DNA from 2 places in the Synechococcus sp. CBW1006 genome. Region 2 is predicted to be linked to the other one. Evidence: predicted binding sites of a transcription regulator. Region 2 holds the regulator's gene; the other holds the start of a gene.
What was found. The regulator NtcA, encoded in region 2, controls nitrogen genes in cyanobacteria. The targets are predictions, from matches to a motif close to GTANCNNNNGNTAC.
Positions count from the first base shown of each region.

Region 1: a site for NtcA is predicted at 2,613-2,626, ahead of H8F26_RS15100 (ammonium transporter). Genes of this name have one in related genera too.

Region 1 covers NZ_CP060396.1:3,091,947-3,103,383, forward strand. The annotation lists gene H8F26_RS20265 (M23 family metallopeptidase) at 1-608, opposite strand, end outside; gene H8F26_RS15090 (glutathione S-transferase family protein) at 691-1,947, opposite strand; gene H8F26_RS15095 (P-II family nitrogen regulator) at 2,090-2,431, opposite strand; gene H8F26_RS15100 (ammonium transporter) at 2,728-4,185, shown strand; gene H8F26_RS15105 (hypothetical protein) at 4,436-4,891, opposite strand; gene H8F26_RS15110 (pentapeptide repeat-containing protein) at 4,885-5,328, opposite strand; gene H8F26_RS15115 (YraN family protein) at 5,554-5,943, shown strand; gene H8F26_RS15120 (hypothetical protein) at 5,970-6,239, opposite strand; gene rsmA (16S rRNA (adenine(1518)-N(6)/adenine(1519)-N(6))-dimethyltransferase RsmA) at 6,333-7,187, shown strand; gene ispE (4-(cytidine 5'-diphospho)-2-C-methyl-D-erythritol kinase) at 7,248-8,201, shown strand; gene H8F26_RS15135 (DUF3082 domain-containing protein) at 8,198-8,515, shown strand; gene H8F26_RS15140 (pyruvate dehydrogenase complex E1 component subunit beta) at 8,691-9,674, shown strand; gene secD (protein translocase subunit SecD) at 9,676-11,193, shown strand; gene secF (protein translocase subunit SecF) at 11,190-11,437, shown strand, end outside.
Region 2 covers NZ_CP060396.1:586,089-597,525, reverse strand. The annotation lists gene H8F26_RS02855 (DUF3769 domain-containing protein) at 1-420, opposite strand, end outside; gene H8F26_RS02850 (photosystem II reaction center protein I) at 525-644, opposite strand; gene H8F26_RS02845 (alpha-mannosidase) at 769-3,939, shown strand; gene psbN (photosystem II reaction center protein PsbN) at 4,007-4,150, opposite strand; gene psbH (photosystem II reaction center phosphoprotein PsbH) at 4,236-4,436, shown strand; gene H8F26_RS02830 (TatA/E family twin arginine-targeting protein translocase) at 4,462-4,758, shown strand; gene pth (aminoacyl-tRNA hydrolase) at 4,879-5,541, shown strand; gene H8F26_RS02820 (DUF3146 family protein) at 5,609-5,866, shown strand; gene H8F26_RS02815 (resolvase) at 5,919-6,386, opposite strand; gene H8F26_RS02810 (DUF3084 domain-containing protein) at 6,397-7,632, opposite strand; gene H8F26_RS02805 (sulfotransferase) at 7,844-8,674, shown strand; gene ntcA (global nitrogen regulator NtcA) at 8,695-9,429, opposite strand; gene H8F26_RS02795 (cob(I)yrinic acid a,c-diamide adenosyltransferase) at 9,758-10,399, shown strand; gene dcd (dCTP deaminase) at 10,399-10,992, shown strand.

The DNA of each region.
Region 1 (11,437 bases), 1.4 Mb from region 2:
AGATGGGGGGTGGGGTCGAGTGCCTCAACCGCAACATCGCCACGGCGTCGCAGTTCAAAATGAAGATGGGGACCGGTGGCCTGCCCACTCATGCCGACGCGGCCAATCGGCTGGCCAGCCTGGACCGCATCGCCTGGTTGGAGATCCGTGGATTCCAGGTGGGCGTAGAGCGTCTCAAGTTGGCTGGTGTGAGCCAGCACCACGGTGAGGCCATACCCACCAACGGATTCAACCAGAACAACGGTCCCTGCAAGGCTGGCTCGCACACCAGTTCCAGCGGGTGCGGCGAGGTCGAGGCCCGTATGCATTCTCCAGGCTCCGCGGGCTTCGGAAAAGCGCCAACCCCAGGGATCCACCTGCTGGGTCGCTCCAGCCAAGGGATCCAGCAGTGGAGGAATGGATTGCACACCTGAAACCGCGTTGCTGTGGTCCGCAGCGCGATCGTCCAACGAGCCAGCAGATGGCAGAACATCGGCCACCGCCAGACGCGTGGGAATGGTCGCTGGTCTGGGGGGAATTCCCGGCGCTGCGGTTTCGTCCCATGACGCCCAGGCTGGGGCTCCCCCTAGGACAACAAGCAGCAGGGCCAGAGAGCCTGAAGCGGCCATCACATCACCCGTTCAAGCGGAACGACCAGAACAGCCACACGGTGAACTGAAGCCGCGCCACCGTCCAGTGGCAGGGACAGCTTCAGCGACTGGCTGTCAGGAATGGACGCGGATCCTGATCCCGGCGATGGCGCTGTGAGAGGGCTGGTGGTTGATCGTCGGGGCTGCGTGGATCGAGCTTTGCTGTGTCCTCAAGGGCCTGGCGCAGCAGCCGGGCTGAATGAAGCGGCATATCGCGCGGAACGCAGATGTGATCCCGCAGGTCACGCAGCCGGACGGCACTGCCTGGAGGTGGAATGCATGCCGTCCCCTGGATCAGGCGGGTGAGAGCAGCACGCAGGGCCTGATCAAAGCCGCTGTTGGAGGGTTGGCGCGCCACCAGCACAGTCCGATGCCGCAGAACCCTGGCGAGGGCTACGGCCGCAGCATCCGGCGGCACGGGTGCAGACGTTTCGGGGTCGGGCTCACAAATGGGCCATGGACCTCGATCGACTCGACTGGCGATGGCCTGCTGTTCAGCCGTGCCACTGGGATAACAGCCACCCATCTGAGGGGGCAGATCGTGGGCGTGGGTATGGATGTCGCTCTGGGTCCCGAGATACGTGGGGCGTCGCTCAAGGGCCTGGAACCAGCGATCGATGGCTGGATGCTCCTGACGCAAGGCATAAGCCTTGTAGTAAAGGAGGCTAGCCGCCATCCGCTCGAGATAAGGCACGAAAACCAGGTCAGCCGTACTGAAGTCACTCAGCAGGAAGGGGCCAGGAGTGTGCTGCAGCTCTGCTTCCATGCACTGGGCAGCACGGCGAAACGCATCACGGCGGTGACTGTCGTCGTCGATGGAACGGCTCGGTGTGCAGAGCCACTGACACCAGGATCGAAAGATCTGGCGTTCCAGGCGCCGCAGGGGCAGCACAGTGGGATCGTTCATGCCTGGACCGAGTGGAGCAAAAGTTGTTTCCAGAGCTTCCAGGATGCGATCGCTCTCGGTAACCAGATGTCCATCGATCTCCAGAGCGGGCAACATCCCCGAGGCAACCCGTTGGCGGTACCAGGACTCCTTCTCGCCGTAGCAGAACATCGTGACCTTGCGGATGCGATAGGGAACCCGCCGCTCCTCCAGCCACAGCCAGACCTTTTGACAATACGGACACCAGGCGTGGTGGTCGCGGTACAGGGTGACCCGAACGGAAGTCTCGGGTTGTCCGAACAGCCTCAAGGTCGCCTGGGAATTGGTCAGACCTTCAACAGGATCGTCCAGTGAAGCTGCAAGCGTCTCGAGGCTGAGCCAGTCAAGTGGCAAGCAGGCCTCGAATGGGATTGGCGAAAGTTCGGAAGGCATGACAACAATCATGGAGTATCGAGCCTCTACTCGTGACGCTCACAAAACCAGCCACATAATAAAAACACCCCTCAGCCCAGAAGGACTAAGGAGCGAACTGATCAATAAAGGAATTTTCAGTAAGCAATCAGACCAGTGAGCTTCAGATCAGAGTGACATCTCCGGATTCACCGGTCCGGATGCGAATAGCATTTTCGACGTTGGTAATAATGATCTTGCCGTCGCCAATCTCACCGGTCTGGGCGTTCTTGAGCAGAGCCTCCACGACCTTGTCACAGCTTTCGTCAGTCACCACCAAGGTCAGGAGAGTCTTGGAGAGAAGACGTGCTTCCACCTTCACACCGCGATACACCTCTGTGTGCCCCATCTGTTTGCCGAAGCCCTGGACGGTGGTCACGGTCATCCCATTGATGCCCAGTTCCACCAGTGCGTCCTTGACGGGATCGAGCTTTTCGGGACGGATGATGGCCTGAATCTGTTTCAAGGCTTTGGCAAGTGGCTGGATCTCCACTTTGTCAGGGTCCGCCCGGAGGTGTGTAGCAAATGTTGCCAGATGCAACGGCAGATGCGACGAATCGCTGACACAGCTGCCGCTTGCATGGGAATCAGCCAGACGGTGTGGATTGAGGAATGACAGGCCCCTGGAGGCACGGATTGGCGATTTGGTAGCGACGGACACTTAGCAAAGGTGCCTTAACGAGCACTTTTGGACCTCAGGGAAGGGCTTCATGGCCTTCCACTCCCGTGCAGCCTCTGCTTTTTTTTGAGTCATCACGCTCCATGACAGTTGCTCCGCGCGCCCCCAGACGCACCGCCTCGAGGCGTCTGCAGGAGGCCAGTCTCATTGAGGCTCCGTCGCTGATTGTTCGCAGCATTCGGGGTCTCTCATCCCAACGCTCCCTCACCTGGCTGGCCTGCGTGCCACTGGCCTTGCTTGGTTTGGGCGTTTTCAACCTGTCGGCCCACGCGGCTGAGCTCCCTGAGCTCACGCCAGCGTTCCTGGCCAACAACATGTTCATCTTTGTCTGCGCGATCCTCGTCGTTTTCATGAACGCCGGTTTCGCCATGGTGGAGGCGGGAATGTGCCGGCAAAAAAATGCTGTCAACATTCTGCTGAAGAACCTGATTGTGTTTGCTCTTGCGGCAAGCGCCTATTGGTTGATTGGCTTTTCGCTGATGTACGGCGATGCGCTGGTTGATGGTTGGCTGTACTTCAACGGGCTTTTCTTTGATCCCGAAGTAACTGCTGAAATGGTCACCGAAGGCAGCCTTGTTCCTTCTGTTGACTTCTTCTTCCAGGTTGCATTTGCTGCTACGGCGGCCACAATCGTTTCCGGACTTGTTGCTGAAAGGATCAAGTTTGGCGAGTTTGTTGTTTTCTCGCTGATTTTGGTTGGATTTCTCTATCCCATTGCCGGCGCTTGGCAATGGAATGGTGGATGGCTTTCCAGTCTCGGTGGCGAAGCCGGTGGTTTCATTGATTTTGCTGGATCCTCGATCGTTCACTCCTTCGGAGCCTGGGCTGGCCTGGTCGGTGCAATCCTGCTTGGTCCCAGGATCGGTAAATTCGTGGGCGGCAAGCCGATGGCTTTGCCTGGTCACAGCATGGCCATTGCGACTCTCGGTTGCCTGATCCTCTGGATCGGTTGGTATGGATTCAACCCTGGATCCCAACTCGCCATGGATCAGGCTGTTCCTTACATCGCCGTGACCACCACCTTGGGTGCTGCTGGTGGTGCGATCTCCGGAACTGTCATCTCCCAGATTCGAGGTGGAAAGCCCGACCTCACCATGACCATCAATGGCATCCTTGCCGGTCTGGTCAGTGTCACTGCGGGATGTGACGGCATTTCGATGGCTGGTGCCTGGGTCATGGGCTTCATCGGTGGCGGCCTCGTGGTCTTCTCGGTTGCCTTCATCGACAGCCTGAAGATTGATGATCCGGTTGGTGCCTTCTCCGTGCACGGCACCTGTGGAATCTGGGGAACCCTTGCAGTTGGGCTGTTCAATCAGGAGAAAGGCCTGTTCTACGGCCATGGCTTCACCCAATTCGGCTATCAGATCGTCGGCGTCCTTGCCTATGGCATTTTCGCTGTGATCACCTCTTTGATCGTTTGGTCGATCATTGGTGCCATGTTTGGAGGCATTCGGGTGTCAGAGTCTGAAGAAATCGAAGGTCTCGACATTAGCGAGCATGGCATGGAAGCTTATCCCGACTTTGCATCTTCTGCAAAGTGAACTTTAAATTCCGATAATCCTCATTAGGGTTTCAGAATTTTGTTGATTCAATCACCGCTCCTGGGCCTGCTCTCCGGATCGGTGATTTTTTTTGTCGACAGGGGAGGCCCTTAAAGGTGAGGAGTTTCTTTGAATCAGGAGATAAGACACATGTTTCTTGATTCTCTTTTGTTGGGGGCCTTCTTCTCGCATTTTTGATGACATGCGCAACAAAGCATCAGCGATATGGTCTTTCCTATTTAGTTAGCCATCAACCATCATCGTCTTCTAGCAGAAGCTGCTGAAAAGCGGCATACAGTTCTTGATTCTGACTCTTCAGTTCGGCTTCATGTCGTCCGGCTTTTTCGGTTGTTTTGCCTCGCTGCTTCCCCTGCCGCCCTTGCCGTTGTTGGCCGCTGGACCGGACTCGCCGATTGTCATCCAGAGCGTCTGCCTTCACGGGCTCAGGGTTGCTGGATGTCTTCACCTCCATCTGACGTAACCGATCCATGAGATGGGGCGGCACTGTCCCGTCGGGACTGACCCGCATCAGCTGGCGAAACAGTTCGGCCGGGTCCTCTTCGGTTTCAACTTGATGGCGTCGCTCACTGGTCGTATGGCCAGGCGCTGGCTTGGGCTGAGGCAAAGGCAGCGGCTGTGGTAAGGCTCGTCCCAGCTGCTTCAATCGTTCCAGGCTATGGGCATCAAAGCTCATGATGGTCAGCATCCCAGGGTGTCGCGGGTGTTGCGACCAGTGATTGGGTTGGTGCCGCTGGCTGAGGCACAGAGAGTCTTGAGCGCATCGGCGCGCAATGGAACATTGGTGAAGTCGGCACCATCGATGGCCACACTCTGAAAGCGGGTGTTGAAGGCAAAGGCATCTTCAAGCACCGCATCGCGAAGGTCGGTTCCATTGAAGACCGCCGAATCCAGAGTGGCTTCGCGCAGATCCGCTCCTCTCAGGCTTGCGTCCTGCAGCTTTGCGCCGAACAGGCTGGCGCCGCGGAGATCGGCTCCAGTGAAATCGGCATCGCGCAGGTTGGTGAGGTTGAAGGTGACACCACGCAGATCCGCTTCCCGGAAATCCGCCCCGATCAGCACCTGCTTGGCATAGTCCATCGCTGCTGGAGCAGGTGCTGCCCAACTCAGAACACCCAGCAGCATCACGATGGCGCTCAGGCATCCAGCCAGCAAGCGGCCCAGACGTTCCAGTTTGAGCCCTGCGGAGTGGCATGGCACCAGGTCCAGCAGGCTCGGAGAGGCTCCTTGGGAGGCCCTGGCCATAGCGAATCGACGGGTGGTCCAACCCTAGGAAAAGTTTGGGACGGTCTTCCTGCCGCGATGACACCGCTGGGGAACTCTGCTCAAGTCACCCCATGCTCTGGATCGATGGGACTCCACCGACGATGCAAAGCCTCCACCCGGGAGCGGGGTCAGGGGGCAGAGGACTGGGCGGCGTTGCTGCTGCAGCGACATGGCTGGACCGTTCTTGCCCGCAACTGGTGGTGCCGCTGGGGTGAGTTGGACCTGGTGTTGGCAAAGCCCAGGCGGTTGCTGCTGGTTGAGGTGAAAGCGCGGCGGCGTTCAGGCCGTGATGGAGGCGGTGTAGCGGCCTTCGGCGTGATCAAGCGGAGGCGTCTGGCCCGGGCATGGGCGTGCTGGCTGGCAGCCCATCCCCATCTGGGAGATCGGCCGGTGGAGGTGGTGCTGGCCCTGGTACCGCTGCCGGTGGGGCTGGATGCGGTGCGCTGGTTGCGGATTGAGGCTGGTCTGGGTTGAGGGTGGTCTGCTGGCAACCACCGCTCCTAGGGCGCCTGGGTCGGGGGCGGATCAGTGGTGTATTCCACCGAGCAGCGGTAGCGGGTGTTGTTGAATCCCACCCCGAATTCTTCGCAGCGCTGCCCTGTGACCGTGGCTCCGGCAGGGATCTGCTCCATGGCCCGCTGCAGGGCATTGGACTTGTCCCAGACCGATTCAGCGGTTGCACTGCCGGCCTGGGCCGGTGACGGCCAGGACAGCACCGTGCCGATCAGAGCGCAGCCGATGCAGATCAGGTTCGGAGGGTGGCGGAGCATGGAAGATCTCTCGCAACGACGAGCAAGGCTTCTCTCTTGATAGCCAGGCTGGGCCTGTGGCGCTGCAATCTGGATGCTTGTTCCCGGCCTGCCATGACTTTCGCTGCCCACCGGGCGCGCAAACGCTTTGGCCAACACTGGCTGATCGATCAGAGCGTTCTGGATCGCATCGTGGCCGCCGCTCAGCTTGGGCCTGAAGATCGGGTCCTGGAGGTGGGGCCTGGACGCGGAGCCCTGACGGAACGGCTTCTGGCTTCGCCGGCGGCATCTGTGCAGGCGGTGGAGCTGGATCGTGACCTGGTTCAAGGCCTGCGACAGCGCTTTTCAGATGATCACCGCTTTCATTTGATCGAAGGCGATGCCCTCGTGGTTGCCTTGCCAGCAGCCGACAAAGTGGTGGCCAACATCCCCTACAACATCACGGGACCCCTGCTGGAAAGGCTGCTGGGCCGCCTCGATCGGCCCGTGGAGCCGCCCTACGCACGCCTGGTGTTGCTGGTGCAGCAGGAGGTGGGAGAGCGGATCCGAGCCCGTCCCGGCAGCAGTGCCTACTCGGCGCTGAGTGTGCGGATGCAGTTGCTGGCGCATTGCCATTCGGTCTGCAGTGTGCCGCCTCGGTGCTTTCAGCCGCCGCCGAAGGTGATGTCCGAAGTGATTGCCCTGGAGCCGATGGCGGCTTCCGACCGCCTTGAACCCCGTCTGGCCCGGGCCGTGGAGTCGTTGCTGCGCCGCTGCTTTGCCGCCAGGCGCAAGATGTTGCGCAACAGTCTCTGCGGCCTTGTGGGTGACCAGGAGTTGCTTGCCGTGGCGGCAGAGGCCGGGATCGACCTTCAGGACCGACCCCAGATGCTCTCACCTGCCCAATGGGTGGCCCTGGCTACGGCCCTGGAGCCCTATGGCTCTCAGGTTCAACCAATCGGAGGAGAATCGAGCTCCACTGAGTGCTGAACCCAGCTCCTGCAGACTCAGGCCCAGTCCACGCGGCAGATGCCGCCGCCGCCTGTTGCCATGGCTGAGCTCATTGTGCGGGCCCCCGCCAAGATCAATCTGCACCTGGAAGTGCTGGGTCTGAGGCCGGATGGCTTTCATGAGCTGGCCATGGTGATGCAGACCCTCGATCTGGAAGACCGGCTGTGTCTGCAGGCGCGCCCTGATGCGGAACTGACACTGTCGAGTGATCGGTCTGACCTTCCGAGTGATGGCAACAATCTGATTGTGAAGGCTGCGGATCGGTTGCGGCGCCACGTGGGTCGGCTCGACCTCGGCGCGTCCATGCGCCTGGAGAAACGGATCCCGATCGGAGCGGGGCTGGCGGGAGGAAGCAGTGACGCGGCGGCGGCCCTTGTGGGCCTGGATGCCCTTTGGAATCTGCAACTGAATCGCTCCGAACTGCTGGATCTGGCGGCAGAGCTCGGCTCCGATGTGCCTTACTGCCTGGTCGGCGGTACCCAGCTCTGTTTCGGGCGAGGTGAGCGGCTGGAGCCGGTGCCCTTGCCCGAGCCGCCGCGCCTCGGGGTGCTGCTGATCAAGCATCCCGATGTGAGCGTGTCGACCCCCTGGGCCTACGGGTTATGCCGCCTGCGGAGGCAGGCCACCTATGTGGAGGGTGAATCCGCTTTTGAGCAGCGCCGTCAGGCCCTGCGGCAGGGGCCAATGCTGGCGGCTCTGCAGGGCCATGGCCCTTGGCCGCCCTTGCGCAACGATCTCCAGACGGTGGTGGAGCCAGAGGTGGCCTGCGTCCGTGAGGGGCTGGTTCTGCTGCGGCAGGCCCCGGGGGCCGAGCAGGTGGCGATGAGCGGGTCTGGTCCAAGCCTGTTTGCCCTGTTCAGCACGGTGGCCGATGCGGAGAGGGCCCTGGAACACCTGGCGACACCACTGAGGGACGCTGGCTTCGAGGCCTGGTGCTGCCGCTGCAGCAGCTCCGGTGTCAGCCTGGACCCACTCGCCTGTGCCGACCGATGAGTGAATCCGAGGAGGCGACGCCCTCCACAACCACCCAGCCCCGCAAGGGCCCGCTCAGCTTTCTCTCGGGTGCCCTCACCAGTGCCCTGCTGGGCTGGCTCAGCCTGGGGGTGAGCCAGCGGGTCGTGGGGTACTACATCGACCATCCGCCCAGCTACGGCTCGGCGATGGCCCAGAGCATCGCCACCGCCGTGAAAACCCTGGTGGTGGGGATGTGCTTTCTGGCCACCTTCAGCTTTGGCTTCATCGGCCTGGGGCTGTTTCTGGTGTTCCTGCGCAGCCTGGTGCCTGCCGGAAGCGAGCAGAGTCCTTAAGCTCGGGGACCTCGCACGGTCTTCCCTGATGGTGGACCTGATCCGATGACTCCCCACGACCTGGGCCTGCTGGTCACGTTGCTGCTGCCGGGCCTGCTGCTCTCGGTGCTGCTGCTGAGCACCTTTGCAGCGGGCGGCTGAGATAAGTTGGCGCGAATCTGGACACCGCTTGGCAGTGGCTGAAACTCTTCTGTTCAACGCCCTGCGCGACGCCATCGACGAGGAGATGGCCCGTGACCCCTACGTCTGCGTCATGGGAGAAGACGTGGGCCAGTACGGCGGCTCCTACAAGGTCACCAAGGATCTCTACGAGAAGTACGGCGAACTGCGGGTGCTGGATACGCCCATCGCCGAAAACAGCTTCACAGGCATGGCCGTGGGCGCTGCCATGACGGGCCTGCGCCCGATCGTGGAGGGCATGAACATGGGCTTCCTGCTGCTGGCCTTCAACCAGATCTCCAACAACATGGGGATGCTGCGCTACACCAGCGGCGGCAACTACACCATTCCCACCGTCGTGCGCGGCCCCGGTGGGGTCGGGAGGCAGCTGGGCGCGGAACACAGCCAGCGCCTCGAGGCCTATTTCCATGCGGTGCCTGGCATCAAGATCGTGGCGGTGAGCACCCCCACCAATGCCAAAGGCCTGATGAAGGCCGCCATCCGCGACAACAATCCGGTGCTCTTCTTCGAGCATGTGCTGCTCTACAACCTCTCCGAGGACATCCCCGCCGGCGACTACGTCTGCGCCCTTGACCAGGCCGAGGTTGTGCAGCAGGGCAGCGACGTGACGATCCTCACCTATTCGCGCATGCGTCACCACTGCCTCAAGGCAGTGGAGCAACTGGAAGCCGAGGGGGTCAGCGTTGATCTGATCGACCTGATCAGCCTCAAGCCCTTCGACATGGAGACGATCTCCCGCTCCATCCGCAAGACCCACAAGGTACTGGTGGTGGAGGAGTGCATGAAGACCGGCGGCATCGGCGCCGAACTGATCGCCCTGATCACGGAGCACTGCTTCGACGATCTCGATGCGCGGCCGGTGCGGCTGTCCTCCCAGGACATCCCCACCCCCTACAACGGTGCCCTGGAAAATCTCACGATCATTCAGCCCCACCAGATCGTGGACGCTGCTCGGCAGCTCAAGGCGGGCCTGATCTGAGATGGCACGACAACAGGGGTGGTTCGCCCTGATCCTGGCTTTGGCGATCGCCGCTGGAGCCCTTCTTGCCAGCTATCCCTTGCAGCTCGGTCTGGATCTGCGCGGCGGCAGCCAGCTGACCTTGCAGGTGCTGCCGGCCGGTGCCATCAAGACAGTCGACAAGGAACAGCTCGAGGCTGTCAAGGAGGTGCTCGATCGCCGCATCAATGGCTTGGGCGTGGCCGAATCCACTCTCCAGACGGTGGGTAACGACCAGATGGTTCTGCAGCTGCCCGGCGAGCAGGATCCCAGTCGTGCCGCCAAAGTGCTCGGCACCACGGCCCTGCTTGAGTTCCGCACCCAGAAGCCCGGGACTGAGCAGGCCTTGCGCGGCCTGCTGGCGCTCAAACGCCAATCCGAAGCCGTTCTACGCAGCAAGGAGCGCCGCACCGCAGAGGTCAACGAGCCGCCCACTGCCCCTGGAGCTCCGAATCCGGAGCCGCCGCCTGATTTCCAGGCCGACGAACTGGCCGATGCCATGCGCAGCATGGGCCTCACCGTTCCAGCCGGCAGCAGCGAAATTGACCAGCTCAGGTTGCTCCTGGAAGCGGTCAACAGCCGGGTTGTCGACCTGTTTGAACCCACAGGCCTCACCGGTAAGGATCTGGTCACTGCCGGCCGCCAGCAGCAGCAGAGCGGAGCGGGTTGGGAAGTGACCCTCGGGTTCAATCGCGAAGGCGGGGAGAAGTTCGCCACCCTCACCCAGTCGATCGCCGGCACAGGTCGCCTGCTTGGGATCGTGCTGGACGGTCGATCGATCAGCGAGGCCACCGTGGGACCTGAGTTCAAGGCTGCCGGCATCGCCGGTGGCTCCGCCAGCATCACCGGCAACTTCAGTGCCGAGGAAGCGAGGGATCTGGAAGTGCAGCTCCGCGGCGGCTCTCTGCCCCTGCCTGTGAAGGTGGTGGAGGTCAGAACGGTGGGTCCGTCCCTTGGGGCTGAAAACGTCCGTACCAGCTTGTTGGCCGCTCTCTCAGGCCTGGCTCTGGTGGCGGTTTTCATGGTCTGGGTGTATCGCCTGCCGGGCCTGGTCGCGGTGGTGGCCCTGAGCCTCTATGCCCTGTTCAACCTGGCGATCTACGCCCTGATTCCGGTGACCCTGACCCTGCCGGGGATCGCAGGCTTCATCCTGTCGATCGGCATCGCGGTCGATGCCAACGTTCTGATCTTCGAGCGGGTCAAGGAGGAACTGCGCCAGGGCACCACCTTGATCCGATCGATCGATTCCGGTTTCTCCCTTGCCCTGTCGTCGATCCTCGATGGGCACGTCACGGGACTGATCAGCTGCGTCGCCCTGTTCGCGCTCGGCACCGGCCTGGTCAAGGGTTTTGCCGTGACCCTGGGGATCGGTCTTCTGCTGAGCCTGTTCACCGCACTGACGTGTACCCGAACGCTGCTGCGGTTGCTGATGAGCTATCCAAGCCTGCGCCGTTCCACTTACTTCCTGCCTGCCACCCAGCTCCCCGGCACCGCCGCATGACCGCAAGCCTTGCTTCCCTTCCACCCCTTCGCTATTTCCGCATCAGCCGGCATCGACGCGTCGCCTGGATCGGGTCTGGGGTTGCCTGCCTGTTGAGCCTGATCGGCCTGGCCATCTGCTGGTTCACTCCTTCCATCGGTGCACCCTTGAAGCCGGGGCTCGATTTCACCGGCGGCACCCAGATCCAGATCGAGCGTGCCTGTGATCCAGGCGCCTGCTCAGCGATCAATGGACAGGAGATCCA
Region 2 (11,437 bases):
CAGGGCGCTGGCGTTGCCGATCGCCACGAAGCGGTTCAGACGGGAGTCGTAACCCTGTTCATTGGCGCTTACCTGCAGCTCGAGGGGAGGCTCCTGTTCGGCACCGGCGGGGCCGTCGATGCGAGCGGGTCTGGGGGCGGCCGCGTCGGGAGGAGCACTGATTGCCTGGGCGGCGGGAGCCAGGGAGGCGGCAGGATCCCGTGCGGCAGAGGACTCTTCGGGATCGCCAGGCAGGCCGGTGGTGGATGGTTCGGAGGACTGCCCAACCGGTGCGGCCGGAAGTGCCAGAGGCTCGGCGGGCAGCCGCGGGCTCGCTGCTGGTTCAGCGGCCAGGGCGGCGGGCAGGCCGGCACTCAGCCACAGAACCACCGCACCGCTGGCGCCACGGGCCCATTGCACTGGCCGGGGGGTGGGCGCCACGGGGTGATGCGAAACGGGGCAGATCCTGACACGGGAGACTGGCCGCTCAGGCTTCGCGGCGGCCGGTTGGTGTCACGGCAGGAGGAGCGGCCCCAGGGCTCGGGTCAATCCTCGAGGTCCTTGCGGCTGGGGGTACGGCTGGGATCGCTCGCCAGGAAACCGAACACGAAGATCCCGATGAAGAAGAAAACGACGGAGTAAACCGAGATCTTGAGGGCGAGCATGGTCTGACCTGCTGGGGCAGGGGCGAGGGAGACAACGGGTGACAGGGAGTGACAGGCTCCGGGAGGTGCCTCGCAGGCCCTGCGGCAGCCGCATCATCCTATGGGTCCTGGCCGGCCATCCAAAATGCCCGAGGGCCCTGAGCAACAGGAATCCCCCCGGATTGAAACGTTTCAGTCATGTTCGCGCCTGGAGCTTCAGCCCCTCTGGCTCTGCCCCTGGCCCGATGGCTCTGAAGCTCCGGCCCTGGCCCACCCGTGGGCGCCGCAGGCCCGGCCCGACTGGACAGCCCGCGGCCTGATCGTCTGGCCGCGGGGCCAGCAGTGGTGGCGGCTGCGGCTGCGCCTGAGCTGTCCTTCCGCCTGGGTTGACCTGGCTGGGGCGGCGGAGGCCCGTCTGGTCCTGCGCTGGTGGGCCGATCGCGCCGAGCTGTGGGTGAACGGCACATGCCGGCACCGCGGTGATCTGTTCGACACCGCCTGTCGCTGGCTTCTGCCGCGCTCCTGGTGGCAGGGCGAGCCGCTGGAGCTGGAGTTGCGGCTGCGCAGCCCCCTCCACGACGACGGCGCCCTGATGCACAGCCGCCTTGAACTCGAACCGACCGACCCGGCCGATCCCCAGGGGCTGCTTGCCGAGACGGCCGCCGCTCTGGTGAAGCTGCGCCAGGGGCGGACGCTGCCGCTTGCCGCCCCAGTCTCCCTGGAGCCAGGCCAGCCGGGGTTTCATGTGCTCGGCCATGCCCACCTCGACCTGGCCTGGCTGTGGCCCGTGGCGGACACCTGGCAGGCGGCCGAGCGCACCTTCGCCTCGGCCCTGGATCTGATGCAGCGCTTCCCGCAGCTGCATTTCGGCCATTCCACCCCGGCGCTCTACGCCTGGTTGGAGCGGCACCGCCCGGCCCTGTTCGAGCGCATCCGCGCCGCCATGCGGGCCGGTCGCTGGGAGCCGCTCAACGGTCCCTGGGTCGAGACCGATTGCGTGCTGGTGAGCACGGCCTCCCTGCTGCGCCAGTTCCAGGAGGGGCAGCACTACAGCCAGGCCGCGTTCCCCGAGTGGGAGCACAGCCTCGCCTGGTTGCCGGACAGCTTCGGCTTCGGGGCCGGTCTGCCGGCGGTGGCGGCCGCCACCGGAGTGCGCTGGTTCTGCACCCACAAGCTCGCCTGGAATGCCTCCACTCCCTTCCCCCACCGACTGTTCCGCTGGCGCAGCCGCGGCAGTGGTGAGGTCCTGGCGCTGATGACGGCGCCGATCGGCACCGATGGCGATCCGGAGGCGATGGAGCGCTACCGGCTGGAGTGGCAGCAGGCCACTGGCCACGCGACCGCCCTGTGGCTGCCGGGGGTGGGTGACCACGGCGGCGGCCCCACCGCCGAGATGCTCGAGCAGCTGGCCCTCTGGCAAGCCCAGCCCGAGGCGGCGCCCCAGCGCCACGGCAGCCTGCGCCAGTACCTGGCGGATCTGGCGCCGTTGGCGCCGACGCTGCCGGTGTGGCGCGACGAGCTCTACCTGGAGCTGCACCGTGGCTGCCCCACCAGCCGGCCAGACCAGAAGCGCCACAACCGCAGTCTGGAGCGCCTGCTGCGGGAGGCGGAGCTGGCCCAGGCGCTGCTGCAGGGTGGCAAGGCAGACGGAGTTCAGACCGAACGAAGCCAGCTGGCGGGGGCCGAAACGGACCTGCCGGACTGGCGCGACCTGCTGTTTCAGCAATTTCACGACATCCTTCCCGGCAGCTCGATCCCGGAGGTGTTCGAGCAGGCGGAGCCCCAGTGGCGCCGCGCCCGCCGCAGGGCGCGCCGGCAGCGGGATCAGGCCCTGGGGCGCTGGCTGGGGGCTGCAGTGGCGGGGGAGGCTGGGTCGGTTGGCTCGGCCACTGGAGCAACGAGTCAAGATTCGGCGGCGGCCGGCCAGAGGGACGACCAGGCGTCCGACCACACGGCCGAACAGAAGAATGACCAGAGGTGGTGGATCGCCCAGCTCCAGCCCCTGGCTGCGGCCTCTTGCACCGTGCGGTTGCCTGCGGGCCAGTGGAGCCTGCCGGGGCCCGCAGGCGATCAGCCCATCACCAGCCAGCCGGCCGCGTCCGGTGGGGTGTGGGTGCAGCTGCCCGTTCCGGCAGGTGTGACGGCCCTGCCCCTGTGGCGAAGGCCACCGGGGCGAAGCACGGTCGGACCGGACCCCGCCCCGCGCCCTGTCGCCTCCGGTGTCGAGGCGCTAGCCCTGCGGGATCCTGTACGGCTGGAGCCCGATCCGGAACGGGGGAGCGACCGCTGGCGGCTTTCCAATGGACTCCTGAGTGTGGCGGTAGGGCCCGCGGGTGTGGAGCAGCTCTGGGATGCCAGCGGCGCGGCCCAGCTCGCTGCGCCGCTGGCCTGGCGGCGCTATGGCGATCGCGGTGAGTTCTGGGATGCCTGGGATCTGGCGGCCGACTACCGCGACCATCCCCTGCCCTGGATCTGGGACGGGCCGCCGCAGTGGCTGGAGCGGGGGCCCCTCTGCGCGGCGTTCCGCTGGCGGGGCCGCTGCGGTACCAGCCCACTGCGGCTCGATGGGCGCCTGCGCGCTGGCAGCCCCTGGCTGGAGCTCAGCCTCGCGGTGAACTGGCGCCAGCGCCATGAACTGCTGCGACTCGAGGTGCCGCTGGCCTGGCCTGCCGTTCGCTGGGCCACCGACACCAGCGGCGGCGTGATCGAGCGTCCAGCCGAGCCCCAGACCAACCGCGAGCGCAGCCGCTGGGAAGTGGCGGCGATCGGCTGGCTGGCGGCGATCGGTGCCTCGGCTGCTGGGGGGGGCGAGCCTGGGATGGCGGTGCTCCTCGATGGACCTCAGGGGGTATCGGCCAGCCAGCAGGCGCTGGGGGTGTCGTTGCTGCGGGGCCCCACCTGGCCCGATCCATCCGCCGACAACGGCTGGCAACGCCAGCAGCTGGCGCTGATGCCCTGCGCCGGAGGCTGGCGCCGCGGAGGAGTGCCGGCGGAGGCCCTGCGGCTGCGCGAGCCCCTCTGGGGGCGCCCCACGGCTACGGCCGGAGCCCCCAATCCGCCACCCGGTTTTCCCGCCCTGGCCGAAGATCTGCAGATGATTGCCTTGGCGCCCGATCCGGAGCTCGGCGTGGTGCGCCTCACAGTGCAGAACCTGGGCCCTTGCCGGCGCTGGCTCGATGTCGGGCCCGACTGGCAGCTGCTGGAGCGGGGCGACGGTCTGTTTCAGCCGCTGCCGCAGGAAACGGGAGATTGGGTGCAGGCAGCGGTGCTGGGGCCCTGGGAGTTCGGCTTCTGGCGAATCCGCCGGCGGGCCTGAAGGTCAGGGTTGGCGCTGAGCTGAGAACTGCACTGGCGACACCGGTGACGATTCCGGGAACCGGTGTTCAGTCCTCGTGATCGTCGAAGGGATCGGTGAGTTGCTTCGAGGGCGGCCCGAAGGCCTGGTAGACGCCGAAGCCTGTGAGGGCCAGTAACACTGCCAGCACGGTGAGGGCAATGGAGAGGGCGGGCGAACCTGTGGATTCCATACGAGTCTCGAAAGCTGTCGCAGGCGGCCCTGGTGTGACCTTTAGAGTACCCGTCACGATTCCTTGATCGAGAGGACTGAGCTCCATGGCCCAACGCACCCCCCTCGGAAATCTGCTGCGACCCCTGAATTCCGAATACGGCAAGGTCGTTCCCGGCTGGGGCACCACCCCGGTGATGGGGGTGTTCATGCTCCTCTTCCTGGTCTTCCTCCTCGTGATCCTGCAGCTCTACAACAAGTCGCTCCTGCTCGAGGGCATCACCGTCAACTGGAACGGCGTCGGCTGATTCCTGACCCAGCCGCTTTTCCTGCATGAATTTCTTCGGTATCGGCTTGCCCGAACTTGCGGTGATCGCCGCTATTGGCCTGCTGGTGTTCGGGCCCAAGCGGCTGCCTGAACTGGGCAAAACCCTGGGTCGGACGCTCAAGGGTTTTCAGTCGGCCTCCCAGGAGTTTGAGAAGGAGTTCCGCTCCGCGATCACCACCGAGCCGGAGCCGTCTGCGACCCCGGCGTCACCGGCGCTTCCTGAGGGGTCTGCGCCTGCAACGGCCAGTGGAGAGGTTGGGTCTGCCATGGCCAGTGGGGAGTCAGCCACGCCAATGGCCTGAAGCCTTGCCACTCCTTGTCACAAGCCTTTCGAAAGGTTGTGCTGTCTTCTCGAGGGGCTGAGCGGTGTTGCCCATCCCCCGCGCCGTAGCCTCGGGCAGACTTTTTCGGGGGATGTTTCCCTGCAATCCGTGAGTCCAACGCCTCCGGTGACCACCGAGACCACGCTGCCCGGAGTGGACCTGCGGCTGCTGGTCGGCTTGGGAAATCCGGGTTCCAAATACGTCGACACGCGTCACAACGTGGGCTTTATGGCCCTCGAACACCTGGCACGCCAGGAGGGCGTCGGGTTTCGCCAGCAGGCCAAGCTTCACGGCTTGCTGGCGGAGGTGGGCCATGGCGATCGGCGCCTGCGGCTGCTCATGCCGCAGACCTTCATGAACGACAGTGGACGCTCGATTCGTGCAGCCCTCGACTGGTTCGACCTGAAACCCTCCCAGATGCTGGTGGTGGTGGACGACATGGATCTGCCCTTCGGTCGTCTGCGCCTGCGTGCCAGCGGAAGCGCCGGTGGACACAACGGCCTGCGCAGCACGATCCAGCACCTCGGCGCTCAGGAGTTTCCGCGGCTGCGCATCGGCATCGGCGCTCCAGCGGAGCATCCCGTCGAGCGCCGGGCCCGCACGGTGTCCCACGTGCTGGGGCGCTTCTCGGCGGACGAGCAGCCTGGCCTGGCCGCAGTGCTCGATGAGGTGGTGGCCGGCATCGACCTGATCCGCCGGCTCGGGATCGAGCGGGCCGGCAACCGCCTGAACAGTTTTTCGCTTCAGGCTGCGGCAGCCTGATGTCTGCCATGGGCTTTTGTCAGCCTTGATCTGCCTGTCGTGAGCCCTTCGCCGTGATGTATCCCTCGTGAGCCGCCTGCCCGCCACCACCGCCCAGCTGCGGGTCCTGCGCCAGAGTTTCAGCCAGCGGGTGCTGGAGGGTGAGGTGTCCGCCGGCGGGTTCCAGTGGACCTTCTGCTGGGCCTTCGATCGTGGTGAACTCAACGTGGAGCCCTCCCTGGGCCGCGCCCTGATCCAGGACGCTCTGCTGCGCTTTCTGCTCCAGGCCGATTACCAGCTCGAGGCCGGCGGCGACTACGCCTTCACCGTGCGCGCCAGTCTCTGAAATCGGGCTGGGCATCCCGGGCTCAGCGCGGAGCCGGACCTCCCCTTCTGGATCAGGAGCGCGGCAGGGTTCGACCCAGGAACCGTTCGAGCAGCAACTGTGCCACCACATCATCCCAGTCGCGGGGCGGCTGCCGCAGCCCTCGGGGCAGGCAGCGCCGCCAGCCCCGAGGCGGGAACAGCTCCCAGAAACGCTGCCGCGCCGCCAGGGTGCTGCCATGCTCCTCCACCACATGCACAGCAGCGATCGTCGCGAGTCTTGTCTGCCAGTGCCGGCAGCCGGTGCCGTTGCCCAGCACGATCTCAGCCACCAGCCCCTCGGCGCACCAGCTGTTCAGTTGGTGCCAGGTCGCTTCCGGGGTCAGCACCGCCGCCGCCACAATCCGCTGCCCCGTGGCATCGGTGCACACCAGGCCGCACTTGCTGCGGCCCGGATCCAACCCCGCCAGTCCGGCTCGCTGCTGCGGTGCATCGCCGTGAGGGATTCGATCACTCGGCTCGGGTGAGGCGTGGGTGGCCATGGCACGGCGTTCAGGGGCGTCCGTTGCGTGGCCGGATCCAGCGGAGCTCCACCACGATCGGATCGGGAGTGTCGGCATCCTGCACGGCCACGGCTTCCAGCTGGGCCGCCTGATCTTCCGGTCGCTCGCTCAGGGAGCGGGCCAGCTGGTTGAGCAGGGCCGCGTCGAACTGCAGGCCATCGGTGATCGAACCCTGGCGCTGCACCTTGGCGTAGGCGGCAGCGAGCAGCAGGTTCAGCCGGCTGTTGACCTGCTGGGGGCTGTGCACCTCCGGTTCGAGGCTGGTGGTGGCCAGCACGTCGCCCGCCCGCGCCACGGGGCGGTTCGGCCGCAGGTCTGGAAAGGCCAGCACCTGCTGCTCACCGCGCAGCACGTTGGCGGCCGAGAGCAGGCTCACCACCCAGGAGCCGGGGCGGGCCAGCAGAGTCTCCAGTTTGGCGATGTCGTTCCTTGGCACCAGAAGGATCTGGCGGTCCGGCGGCTCCCCCGGCAGCACCCGCTGGAACGCGAGCCGGTTGGCCTGCTGCAGCAAGGTGTTGATCACGTCCCGGGCCTGTTCCGGTCGCTCCAGAGTCACCTTGGCGGTGGCCAGGGGCTGGCCGCTGCTGATCACCACATCGCCGCGGCGCAGGGCGATGATCTTGGTTTCAAGGCCCTGGAGTTCCTTCTCCCCTTCCTTGATCTGCTCCTGCACCGCCGCCAACTCGGTTTCGGTGCGGCGGATCTCCTGGTCCCGGTTAGCCACATCGCGGCTGAGGCGATCGCGCTCGGCCTCCAGCCGGGCACGCTGCTGCTGCAGGGGCAGCAGTTCGCGCCGCAGTTGTTGCAGCCGCTTCTCCGCTTCATCCCGCTGGGCCTGGGCCCGTTTTCGCTCCCCTTCCACCCGCTTGGTGGCCGCCTGGGCTCGGCGGCTGGCCTGCTGGGCGGTGGCGCTGGCGGCCTGGGCACCGACCAGGTCGCGGCGGCTGCGTGCCAGATCGTCGCGGCTCTGCTGCAGCCTCTGCTCCAGCTGGTCCAGTTCGAACAGGCCCACCCGCAACCTTTGGCTCACCAGAAGCATCAGGCCCAGGGACATGGCACTGATCAGCGATCCGGTGAGCACCGTGATCAGCACGGCGGTGCGGCGCGGTCGCAGGTTGAACAGGCTGAGGCGCGCCTTGCCCACGCGGCTGCCGAGCCGATCACCGAGGGTGGAGAGCACGCCGCCCAGCACCAGCAGGACCAGGATCAACAACCAACCCGTCATCGCTGCCTCACCACGCCGTCGTTCCGCTGTCAGCCTTCGGATCCGGGGGATCCGAAGGCTGCATCCTGCAGCACAGACCCCGTCGTCCGACACGGTGCGGACAGTCTGGGGAGGCGTCCCGCCGGGTCTGATCCTTGGCCTGTTCCGGTGTCTGTGGTCCGGTCGGTGCTTCTGGGTCGTTTAATGTCTGGCCCGCCCGGCTTGCACCGCGATGGTTCCGGACTTCATGGTGATCGGGGCCCAGCGTTCCGGCACCACCTGGCTGCACAGGGTTCTCAGCCAGCATCCGGATCTGTGGCTCACGCCGGTCAAGGAGCTCCACTACTTTGACAAGCCCCAGATCCGCTTCGGCGTGTTCGACGCCGATGAGCGGCGACGCGCCAGGTTCTGGGACCTGAAGCGTTTCGCCCGCGATCCCCGCTGGTTCGGCCGCTACTGGTTCCTGCCGCGCAGTGATGCCTGGTATTGCCGCCTGTTTGGTCAGGGACGTCGCCAGGGCAAGCGGGTCGGCGAGATCACCCCCGCCTACGCCACCCTGGAGCGGCCGGTGTGGGAGCGGATGCAGCGTCTGGCACCGGAGCTGAGGCTGGTGTTCGTGATGCGCGATCCCGTGCTGAGGGTCTGGTCGGCGATCCGCAACCGGGTCCGCAAGGGCCAGTTCGACGGTGAGGCCGACATTGCCGCTCTGCTGGAGCAGGCCCGCATGCCCGGCGCCGTGAGCCGTTCCAACTACCTCCGCACCATCGAGACCGTCGAGGCGGTGTTCCAGCCCGCTCAGTTGCACTGCTGCTTTTTCGAACAGCTCATCAGTGATCCTGCAGCCTTCGCCGACGACCTGTTCGACTTTCTGGCCGCGCCCCCTTTGAACGAGCGACTGCGTCTGCCGCCGGCCGTCAACGTGGCCGCCGGCGGCCGGGAACCCCCCTTGGGCTTTCAGCGGGAGATGGCGCGCGACTATCTACCGATGGTGGAGCGTCTGGCAGAGCGTTTCGGTGCGGTGCCGCGGGGCTGGCTGGATCGCTACCGCAATCTGCTCAGCTGACCTGGTTGGAGTGGAGGCGGTCAGCTGAAGCGTTTGGCCAGGGCGATCGGGTCGAAGACCGTGATCTTCTTGCGATCCACCTGCACCAGCCCGTCGTTGCGCAGGTCGCCCAGCAGCCTCGTGATCGTCACCCGGGTGGAGCCGATCGCCTCGGCGATCGCCTGGTGGGAGAGGCGCAGGTCGATCGTGATCCCCTCCTGACTGGGCACACCGAAATCGCGGCAGAGCACAAGCAGAAAGCTCACCAGCCGGGAGGACATGTCCCGGTGGGTGAGGGTTTCGATCATGGTTTCGGTCTGCAGGATGCGGGAGGACAAGCCCTGCAGCAGCAATAGCCCGACGCTGGCATCGCGCTCAATGGCCTGGCGGACCGAGGTGGCGGGAGCGGTCACCATCTCCACGCGGGTGAAGGCGATGGCGTGATAAAAGCGATCGGATCGCTGCCCGGTGAGCAGCGACAGCACACCGAACAGACTGTTTTCCCGCAGCAGTGCCACGGTGATTTCTTCACCGGATTCGTAGACCCGCGATAACCGCACGGCGCCGCGACGCAGCAGATAGACCCGTTCGGCCGGATCTCCGGGAAAGAAAATGGTTTTGCCACGCTCCACGGTCTCGACGCTGCTGCCGCCGAGACCGCGCATCACTTCGAGAAGGGTGGCTCCGGCTCCGCCGGACACACCCGACCCGGTGCCAGCGGAGCCGCTGGGGGGAGGGGGGGCGTAACGGCTGAAGCCGCGAGTAGCGCCGACCATGACGGCGGGGCAGGAACTGGGAAGCTACGGAGCGACCCTGCTCTTTCTTGTAGCAACCAACACGGTTGCTGTCAGGGCCTCCGCTTCCGCTCCCGCTCGCCAGCCCCTGGCGCTCTGGGCCTGTGCGGCTGTTGACGCCTGTCGCAGCCTGTGCCGCCGTTTCTGCGAAACCGTCTGTTCCCACCAGGGATGGTGTGTGTGGCTTGTCCAGGGCGCAGATGCCGCTACATTCAGGTTTCAGCGCAGCGTCCGATCCCATCGCTTCGGTCCCTGTCCAGGTCGGCCGGAATGATCCGCTCGCCCGGCCCCATCGCCCTCCGGGATGTCCATGACCGCCAGTCTTGCCAGCCCCCAGGGCAGCCATCGCCCCTCCCAGCGGGGTGACATCTCTGTTCGGGGTCAGCGGCTGGAGGCCCGGCCTGAGCAGCGAACTGACCCTGTCCGCCCAGCGACTCGCGCTGTAGTGCCCCTTCGGCCCGTGCCTCAGGCCGAAGGGCTGCTTCAGGTGCACACAGCCCCTTTCCGCGGCAGCTTCGGCGCCGTGTTCAGCCAGGCCCTGCGCACGGCGGGTCTGGGCAGTCGCGTCCTGGTGAGTCAGTTTCTCAAAGGTGGCGTGGATCAGGGGCTGGGCCGCAGTCTCTGGCTTTGCGGCCGCCTGCAGTGGCTGCGGCCGGCGGTGCCCGCCTGCCTTGCGGCTCCCCTGCAGGCTGAAGCCGAGCAGGACCCTGCCCTGGCGGCTGTCCGGGAGGTGTGGGATTTCAGCCGCCAGCAGCTGCTGGCGGGCGCCGTGGATCTGATGGTGCTTGATGAACTGGGGCTGGCGATCGAGCTGGGTTATCTGTCTCTTCTGGATGTCACCGAGGTGCTGGAACAGCGGCCGGCTCAGCTGGATGTCATCCTGACGGGCCCGGCGATGCCCGCCGCTCTGATGGCCATGGCCGATCAGGTCACCCAACTGCGCCGCGGCTGATGCTCAAGAACGACCGCTGGATCAAGGAGCGGGCCGATGCCGGCATGATCCAGCCCTTTGAGGGCCATCTGGTGAGGCATCTCGAACCCGAGACCTCCAGCGCGCCGGTGCTCAGCTTTGGTTGTTCCTCCTATGGCTACGACCTGCGTCTGTCGTCGCAGGAGTTTCTGATCTTTCGCCATGTCCCCGGCACGGTAATGAACCCGAAGCGGTTCAATCCAGCCAATCTGGAGCCGGCCCCCCTGCATGAGGACATCGATGGCGCCTTTTTCATTCTGCCGGCCCATTCCTATGGCCTTGGCGTTGCGATGGAGAAGCTGAGGGTGCCGCCCAACATCACGGTAATTTGCCTGGGAAAGAGCACTTACGCCCGGCTTGGCATCATCGTCAACACCACACCCGCTGAAGCGGGGTGGGAGGGCCATCTCACGCTTGAATTCAGCAATTCTTCCGGCGCAGATTGCCGCATCTATGCCAACGAAGGTATCTGTCAACTGCTGTTTTTCGAAGGCGATCCCTGCGACACCACCTACCAGGATCGTGCCGGAAAGTATCAGGATCAGCCCGAGCGGGTCACCCTGGCCAGGGTCTGAACCGACTGGTAGCCCGGGCAATGAAGAGCCCGTCATCCTGCTGCTCTGCGGTCCTCATGGCCTGGCAGTCCATGAGGATCAATGGCGCCATTCTCTGTTCCGTGAGCGTCCGTTCAACCCCATGGCTCGCTGAATAGCGCCCAGGCAGGGAAAACCGCTGCTGCACAGGAGGACGGGCTGGTCGTTGATCCAGAACACTGGATCTGAGCCTGTGGTGGGTGCTGCCACTGCCGCCCCGGAGGTCTCGACCGGGGGGGTGCTGCTGCTCCCTGAGCTCGCGGCACTCTGTGAATTTCTGAGTGTTGCCCCGGACTCGTTGGAGAGGCGCTGGCGAATCTTGTCCAGGACTTGGCCATAGACTGCCCCACCCTGCTGCTGCAGAATGCCTTGGACCGATCCGGCTCCTGCCGCATCCAGAAGCATCTGGGCATGGCCTGCCGATCCG